Regions from separate parts of the Streptomyces siamensis genome, predicted to be linked through region 2. Evidence: riboswitches for the same ligand, from Rfam matches in the RefSeq annotation. Region 2 holds a riboswitch; the other holds the start of a gene.
What was found. Region 2 has a riboswitch for glycine ahead of gcvT (glycine cleavage system aminomethyltransferase GcvT). Riboswitches for the same ligand answer to the same signal wherever they lie in the genome.

Region 1 (4,406 bases), on a different contig from region 2:
AGCGGGTGGACACCGGCGAGACGCTCGTCGGGCACAACCCCGCGGACGAGCTGGCACGGCGGCGCAACCGGGCTGTGTGACCTCCCGGGCGTCCCCGCGAGGGGCGTGCTGCTTCGCGGGCCGTCCCGTGGGCGGCGGGCCGCGCAGGGGCATTGTCAGTGGCGTGGTGCAGCATCGGACATGTGAGAACCGCGCCCACGATCCTGCATCTCGACATGGATGCCTTCTTCGCCTCGGCGGAACAGGCGTCCAAGCCGAGTCTGCGCGGAAAAGCGGTCGTCGTGGGCGGGCTCGGACCGCGCGGAGTCGTCGCCACCGCGTCGTACGAGGCCCGGGTGTTCGGCGTCCACTCGGCGATGCCCATGGCCCAGGCTCGCCGCCTCGCACCGAACGCCGCGTATCTCGTGCCCCGCTTCAGCCTCTACAAGGAGGTCAGCGAGCAGGTGATGGCGCTGCTGCGGGCCCTGTCGCCCCTGGTGGAGCCGCTGAGCCTGGACGAAGCCTTCGTGGACCTGGAAGCGGGGGGCGCCGCCTGGGACGAGGGCTCGGCGCGGCTCGCCGGGGTGAAGCTGCGCGCGGACATCCGTGCCGTCACGGGACTCACGGGATCGGTGGGCCTCGCCGCGTCCAAGATGCTCGCGAAGATCGCCTCTGAGCAGGCCAAGCCCGACGGACTGGTCCTGATAGAGCCCGGCACCGAGCGCGCGCTCCTGGGGCCGATGTCGGTGCGGACGCTGCCCGGCGTGGGTCCCGCCACCGGGGACCATCTGCGGCGGGCGGGGATCACCACGGTCGAGGAGATCGCCGAGGCGGGTGAGGACGAGCTCGTGCGACTGCTGGGGAAGGCGCACGGACACGCGCTCCACGCGATGGCGCTGGCGCACGACGAGCGGCCCGTGGTCGCCGAGCGGGAGACGAAGTCCGTCTCGGTCGAGGACACCTATGACGTGGACATCCACGACCGGATGCGGGTCGGTCTGGAGGTGCAGCGGCTCGCCGACCGCTGTGTGCAGCGGCTGCGCGGGGCGGGGCTGTCGGGGCGGACCATCGTCCTGAAGGTGCGGAGGTACGACTTCTCGACACTCACCCGGTCCGAGACGCTGCGGGGGCCCACGGACGATCCGGCGGTCGTGCGGGAGGCCGCCGCGCGGCTCCTGGAGGCCGTGGACACGACCGGTGGGGTGCGGCTGCTGGGGGTCGGAGTCTCCGGGCTCGCGGACTACACGCAGGAGGACCTTTTCGCGCAGGCGCAGGCCCGTGCCACGGCGGAGGAGCCCCCCGGCCAGGAGCACCCCGCCGACGAGGAGTCGCGCGATTCCGGGGCGTCACCGGAGGCGCCCGCCGAGCGCCGGTGGCCCGCCGGGCACGATGTGCGGCATGCCGAGCACGGGCACGGCTGGGTCCAGGGCAGTGGCCTGGGGCGGGTCACGGTGCGGTTCGAGACGCCCTACTCCGTGCCGGGGCGGGTCAAGACGTTCCGGACCGACGACCCCGAGCTGGAGCCGGCCGATCCGCTGCCCCTGGTCGTTGCGGTGGATTCCCCGGACGCGTTGGAGCATCCGGGTCAGGGCTCGTCCGAGCCCGCGACCTTGCCGAAGTCACGGTCCGGCGGAGGCGGGGAGGGGGCCGCCACGTCGAGTCCGTAGTGGTGGTAGAGCTGGAGCTCCTGCTCGGGCGAGAGGTGCCGGCCCACGCCGAAGTCGGGAGCGTCCTTGATCAGGGCCCGGTCGAAGGGGATGCGCAGGGCCCCTTCCACGAGTTCACTGGGCTCCAGGGGCACGAAAGCGTCCCTGCTGAAGAGGCCTGTGCGTATGGCCGCCCACTCCGGTACACCGGTCGCGTCGTCGAGGTACACCTCGTCGATCGTGCCGATCTTGGTGCCATTGCGGTCGAACGCCTTGCGGCCGATCAGGTTGCGCGGATCGATGTCGGTCTGCACGGGCCCTCCACTTGGTCGCAACTCATCCGTAAGCACTACAAAAGAGCAGATTCAGGCAGGCGGCCACTCGAAGGATCGTGTCTTGTCCTCGCTGGTAGGCTGACAGCGGCTGCTGACCCCGTGCGGGAGAGTCCTCCAGACTTCATCGGAGGCGCCGAAGGAGCAAATCCTCCCCGGAATCTCTCAGGCACACGTACCGCACGGACGAGGTCACTCTGGAAAGCAGGGCGGTCGCCGATGGCCTCCGCCCTCACCGACGGTGAAAACCGGCACGTCGGACGGGCCGGTGAAGCTCTCAGGTTGAGATGACAGAGGGGGAGGCCGTCGGGGTACCCGTGCCGGGGTGCCCCTCGAAGGTCGCGTCAGACCAGGAGGCCTCCGCAATGACCGCCCACCGCATTCCGCTCTCCGAGCTCGAACAGGGAATCCCCTTTGAGCAGCGCCACATCGGGCCCGACCTCGAGGCCAGGGCCAAGATGCTCGCCCACGTCGGATACGGCTCGCTCGACGATCTGACGGCCGCCGCGGTGCCGGACGTGATCAAGAATGCCGAGGCGCTGAAGCTTCCCGGCGCGCGTACCGAGGCGGAGGTCCTCGCCGAGCTGCGTTCCCTCGCGGACCGCAACGAGGTGCTCGGTTCGATGATCGGCCTCGGCTACTACGGCACGTTCACGCCGCCGGTGATCCTGCGCAATGTCATGGAGAACCCGGCCTGGTACACCGCGTACACGCCTTACCAGCCGGAGATCTCGCAGGGCCGCCTGGAGGCGCTCCTCAACTTCCAGACCGTGGTCGCCGAGCTGACCGGGCTGCCGACCTCGGGCGCCTCGCTGCTCGACGAGGGCACCGCCGCCGCGGAGGCGATGGCGCTGTCCCGGCGCATGGGCAAGAACAAGAACGGCCTCTTCCTGGTCGACGCGGACGCCCTGCCGCAGACCATCGCCGTCATCGAGACTCGCGCCGAGCCGACCGGCGTCGAGGTCGTCGTCGCCGACCTCAGCGAGGGCATCCCGGCCGAGATCGCCGAGCGCGACATCAACGGCGTGCTGCTCCAGTACCCCGGCGCCTCCGGTGCCGTACGCGACATCAAGGCGGTCGTCGACCAGGCCCACGAGCTCGGCGCCGTGGTCACCGTGGCCGCCGACCTCCTCGCCCTGACCGTGCTCACCTCGCCGGGCGAGCTCGGCGCCGACATCGCCGTAGGTACGACGCAGCGCTTCGGTGTGCCGATGGGCTTCGGCGGTCCGCACGCCGGCTACATGGCGGTGCAGGAGAAGTTCGCCCGCAGCCTGCCCGGTCGCCTGGTCGGAGTGTCCGTGGACGCCGACGGACACAAGGCGTACCGCCTCGCCCTGCAGACGCGCGAGCAGCACATCCGCCGGGAGAAGGCCACCAGCAACATCTGCACTGCTCAGGTGCTGCTCGCCGTGATGGCCGGCATGTACGCCGTCTACCACGGTCCGGACGGTCTGCGGACCATCGCGCGACGCACCCACCGGTACGCCACCGTGCTCGCCGCGGGTCTGACGGCGGGCGGGGTCGAGGTCGTGCACGGCGCGTACTTCGACACGCTGACCGTGCGGGTCCCGGGCCGGGCCGCTGAGATCGTCGCCGCCGCCCGCGAGCACGGCGTCAACCTCCACCAGGCGGACGCCGACCACGTGTCGATCTCCTGTGACGAGACCACCACGCGTCGCGAGCTCGGCGCCGTGTGGACCGCGTTCGGTGTCGAGGGCGACGTCGAGGCACTCGACGCCACGGCCGAGGACACCCTGCCGGCCGCGCTGCTGCGCACCGACGACTACCTCACCCACCCGGTGTTCCACCAGCACCGCTCCGAGACCGCGATGCTGCGCTACCTGCGCAAGCTGTCCGACCGCGACTACGCGCTCGACCGCGGCATGATCCCGCTGGGCTCCTGCACGATGAAGCTCAACGCGACCACGGAGATGGAGCCGGTCACCTGGCCCGAGTTCGGCCAGCTGCACCCCTTCGTCCCGGCCGAGCAGGCTCAGGGCTACCTCACGCTGATCACGGAGCTGGAGGAGCGGCTCGCCGAGGTCACCGGGTACGACAAGGTCTCGCTCCAGCCCAACGCCGGTTCGCAGGGCGAGCTGGCCGGTCTGCTGGCCGTCCGCGGCTACCACCGGGCCAACGGCGACGAGCAGCGCACCGTCTGCCTCATCCCGTCCTCCGCGCACGGCACCAACGCCGCGAGCGCCGTGATGGCCGGCATGAAGGTCGTGGTCGTCAAGACCGCGGACGACGGCGAGGTCGACGTCGAGGACCTGCGTGCCAAGATCGAGCAGTACCGCGACGAACTCGCCGTACTGATGATCACGTACCCCTCGACGCACGGAGTGTTCGAGGAGCACGTCGCCGACATCTGCGCGCAGGTCCACGAGGCCGGCGGTCAGGTCTACGTCGACGGTGCCAACCTCAACGCGCTGGTGGGTCTGGCCAAGCC
Region 2 (4,406 bases):
CGGCGGGCTGCCGCTCCAGGCCCGCGGCGATGCGCCGCAGGTCCAGCCAGGGGATGCCCAGGCCGCCGCCGGGCGCGTGCGGATTGAGCCAGAGGCCGAAATGGTCGGGGTAGAGGGTGCGGGCGACGTCGAGGCCGTCGACCACCTCGTACGAGCGGTTCCAGCCGCTGGCCGAGAGCTCCTGGGCGGAGGTGACGCACGGGGCGTACCCGAAGCCGTCCACCTCCATGTTCCCGTACTGGGCGTCCGGGGACCCGGCCTGGCCGTGCCACAGGAGCATCCAGACCTGACCGGACGACGGGGTCGCGAGCGCGCGAAGGAGCGCCTCGTAGGCGTCGTAGCGCCCGGGGGTCACCTGGCGCAGCATGTGCTCGACCTGCCCGGCCGCGGCCGTGCCCGACGCGCTCACCCTCAACCGCCCCTTCGCGAACAATTCACGACGAACTCATCCAATACGCCCGAGCCACCGGTGACGAACCTGCGTCAACACCTCGACCGAGCCATGAAACCAGCTTAAGCGGCGATCCTGACAGCGACTTGACGCACGGCGTCACGGGTCTCCGTGGTGTCACCGCTCACGCTGGTGCCGGGGTCAGTACTCGCGCTGGTAGAAGGGCCGCACCTGGGCGCGCATCCAGTCGCCCACCGGGTCCTGGGCGACGTCCAGGAGAACCAGGTTCACGGCGTGGCCGACCGGGACCCGGCCGAGGGCACGGCCCAGCGCGTCGAGCGGGAGGGTGCGGGCGTCGCCCTCCCACTGGGAGAGCTCGACGCCGATGAACATCACCGGGTCGCCGCCCTCGATGCTGGCCAGGCAGCGGCGGGCGCTGAGCACGACGCCGGTCCCGGCGAACTCGGCCGACGCGGCGGACAGGAAGTCCACCGGGTCGTCCTGCCAGTCGGGCTCGAACAGCCGCACCCGGCCGCCGCCGGCCGGCCCGTCCAGCGGGGTCCGCCCCGCCCGGCACAGCTCGGCGACCGCGACGGGCGGCAGGGGTACGCCGACCACGCCGTCCGGGTTGACCGCGATGCCGACCTGGGGCGGCAGGCCCCGGGCGAACTCGACGGCGGGCGCGATCGTGTACGACAGATGACCGCCGGTGACCTGGCGGAACTGCTCCTCGGAGCTGAACACGGGGACGTACGCCTGGCCCTCGATCTCCAGCGTCGGCAGGTCGAGGGGGCCGCTGTGCGGACCGCCGCCGCTCGGCAGGGGCACCCAGACGAAGCTGCGGCCGAGGACCTCGACGATGCGGGCACCGGCCGAGGGCACGCCGAGCGAGGCGGACAGCACCTCCTCCAGCTCGTTGCCGGGCCATCCGCCGTGCGGATGGGGGTGCGCCTGTGCCGGGAAGTCCATCTGTCTACCGCCTGCTTCGAACCACTGTTCCGGCTGGAAAGATTAGTGGGCGCCGGTGACGGCCCGGCCGTCGAAGTCGATCCGGCGCAGCACGTCCGCGGCCTCGCGGTCGATGAGCACCGCCGAGCCGCAGCCCTCGGGCAGGTCGCCCTTCTCCACGGCGCGCAGCAGCCGGGCCACGGCTCCGCGATGCCGAGCGAAGGCGTAGCGCGAGACACCGCGACCCCGGTCGTGCTGGCCCCGGAGCGCCGTGCCGGGCGGGACGTCGAGCAGCAGCAGGTGCAGCGAGCCGCCCCGGCGCCGGGCCTCGCGGGCCAGCCAGCGGCGCACCCAGGCCTGTGTGCCGCAGTCGTGCACCACGACGCCGGCGCCGGAGCGCAGCGTGCGACGCAGCCCCGCGTAGTGCGCAAGGCGGACGAAGGGGCGGTAGACCGCGTACGGCAGCCATCGGGCCATCCTGGCGTCCCAGCGGTCACGCGTGTCCTGGGAGTCGATGCGCGGGCCCTTGACGGCACGGCGCATCAGGGTCGACTTGCCGCTGCCGGGCAGCCCCGTGACCACCACGACGTCGGACGCCCCGAAGAGCAGGCCGTGCGGGCTGTGCCCGGCGCGGGCCCTGAGGTCGCGGACGACGGCCGCCGGGAGCGGGCCGCACGCCTCCCGGGCCGGGGCGCCGGGCTGCTTGGGCAGGGCAATGCCCGAGGTCGTCGCGTACGCCGTGGTCCTGTTCACCGTGATCGTCCTCCCCTTGGGTGTGGAGTCCCATCCCCGTCGAGTGTAAAGAGAAGGTAATGCGTGGTCTCTCTCGTTTCCGTACTCGGACTGCCACAGGCCGGTTACAGATGCGGACTGCCCCGATCGGACGGCGCGTGCAATGATGTGCGCGCCAACTGCATACCGGCCGCTTGAATCCGCGCGGGAGAGTCCTGGGGTACTAGTCCCCGGGCGCCGAAGGAGCAAGTCCCTCCCTTGAATCTCTCAGGCCCCGTTACCGCGCGGGCGAGGCACATCTGAAAAGCGGGCCGCTGACCAGTGGCTCCACCCAAGGTGCAAGTCATGACCACCGTTTCGTGGGGTCGTGGCGAACCTCTCAGGTTCCGATGACAGATGGGGAGGAACGACCTCGCCGTCATGCCTTGGGAGCCCCACCGATGAGCAGCAACGCACCCCGTCACACCGCGCTCGATGCCCTGCATCGCTCGCTCGGCGCGACGATGACCGACTTCGCAGGCTGGGACATGCCCCTGCGGTACGGCTCCGAGCGCGACGAGCACCTCGCCGTCCGCACGAAGGCCGGCCTGTTCGACCTCTCGCACATGGGCGAGATCACCGTCACCGGGCCGCAGGCCGCCGCCCTGCTGAACTACGCCCTGGTCGGCAACATCGCCTCCGTCGGCGTCGGCCGCGCGCGCTACACGATGATCTGCCAGGAGGACGGCGGCATCCTCGACGACCTGATCGTCTACCGGCTCGCCGAGACCGAGTACATGGTCGTCGCCAACGCCTCCAACGCCCAGGTGGTCCTCGACGCGCTCACCGGGCGTGCGGACGGGTTCGACGCCGAGGTCCGCGACGACCGCGACGCGTACGCCCTGATCGCCGTACAGGGCCCCGAGTCCCCCGGCATCCTCAAGTCGCTCACCGACGCGGACCTGGACGGCCTGAAGTACTACGCGGGCCTGCCGGGCACCGTGGCCGGCGTCCCGGCGCTCATCGCCCGCACCGGCTACACCGGTGAGGACGGCTTCGAGCTGTTCGTGGCACCCGCGGACGCCGAGCGGCTGTGGCAGGCACTGACCGAGGCGGGCGCCCCCGTCGGCCTCGTCCCCTGCGGCCTGTCCTGCCGCGACACGCTGCGCCTGGAGGCCGGCATGCCGCTGTACGGGCACGAGCTGACCACCTCGCTGACGCCCTTCGACGCCGGGCTCGGGCGGGTCGTGAAGTTCGAGAAGGAGGGCGACTTCGTGGGACGCAAGGCCCTGGAGGCCGCCGCCGAGCGGGCCGAGAAGAACCCTCCGCGGGTGCTCGTCGGCCTGATCGCCGAGGGCCGTCGCGTACCGCGCGCCGGGTACACCGTCGTCGCCGACGGCACGGTGATCGGCGAGGTCACCTCGGGCGCCCCCTCCCCGACGCTGGGCAAGCCGATCGCGATCGCGTACGTCGACGCCGCGCACGCGGCGCCCGGGTCCGCCGGGGTCGGCGTGGACATCCGGGGCAGCCACGAGCCGTACGAGGTCGTGGCCCTGCCGTTCTACAAGCGCCAGAAGTAGGCACCGGGCGCGCGACGGGCGCCATGGGCACCGGTAGGAAGCGGACCGAGCGAGCGCCGCGGGGGTACCCGCGCGCGTTGGTGCGTGACCTGTGCCCCGGCGTGCCGTCTCGTATCCCATGACCACCCCTCCCCCGGGTTTCCGGCTTCGTCCGGGCACGGGGTACCCCCGACATCAGCAGTCCCCCGCGTACAGGAGAATTCAGGCCATGAGCAACCCCCAGCAGCTGCGCTACAGCAAGGAGCACGAGTGGCTGTCGGTCGCCGAGGACGGCGTCTCGACGGTCGGCATCACCGAGTTCGCGGCCAACGCGCTCGGCGACGTCGTCTACGCCCAGCTTCCGGAGGTCGGTGACACGGTGACCGCGGGCGAGTCCTGCGGCGAGCTGGAGTCGACCAAGTCGGTCAGCGACCTCTACGCGCCGGTCACCGGCGAGGTCGTCGAGGCCAACCAGGACGTGGTGGACGACCCGTCGCTGGTGAACTCCGCCCCCTTCGAGGGCGGCTGGCTGTTCAAGGTACGCGTCACGGACGAGCCGGAGGACCTCATGTCCGCGGACGAGTACACCGCTTTCACCGCCGGCTGAGGAGTCACCGCATGTCGCTTCTGAACACGCCCCTTCACGAACTGGACCCGGACGTCGCCGCCGCCGTCGACGCCGAGCTGCACCGCCAGCAGTCCACCCTGGAGATGATCGCGTCGGAGAACTTCGCTCCGGTCGCGGTCATGGAGGCCCAGGGTTCGGTCCTGACCAACAAGTACGCCGAGGGCTACCC

Region 1: linked by a shared signal. The riboswitch ahead of gcvP (aminomethyl-transferring glycine dehydrogenase) and the one ahead of gcvT (glycine cleavage system aminomethyltransferase GcvT) in region 2 are both predicted to bind glycine.

The regions. Positions count from the first base shown of each region.
Region 1 is NZ_BAABKB010000045.1:307,576-311,981, reverse strand. Features, by position in the region: gene ABEB03_RS41565 (MerR family transcriptional regulator) at 1-80, shown strand, start outside; gene ABEB03_RS41560 (DNA polymerase IV) at 183-1,646, shown strand; gene ABEB03_RS41555 (PRC-barrel domain-containing protein) at 1,565-1,939, opposite strand; glycine riboswitch at 2,053-2,148, shown strand; gene gcvP (aminomethyl-transferring glycine dehydrogenase) at 2,323-4,406, shown strand, end outside.
Region 2 is NZ_BAABKB010000034.1:35,637-40,042, reverse strand. Features, by position in the region: gene ABEB03_RS35440 (enhanced serine sensitivity protein SseB C-terminal domain-containing protein) at 1-409, opposite strand, end outside; gene ABEB03_RS35435 (enhanced serine sensitivity protein SseB) at 593-1,360, opposite strand; gene ABEB03_RS35430 (AAA family ATPase) at 1,403-2,098, opposite strand; glycine riboswitch at 2,267-2,364, shown strand; glycine riboswitch at 2,365-2,477, shown strand; gene gcvT (glycine cleavage system aminomethyltransferase GcvT) at 2,512-3,630, shown strand; gene gcvH (glycine cleavage system protein GcvH) at 3,839-4,216, shown strand; gene glyA (serine hydroxymethyltransferase) at 4,228-4,406, shown strand, end outside.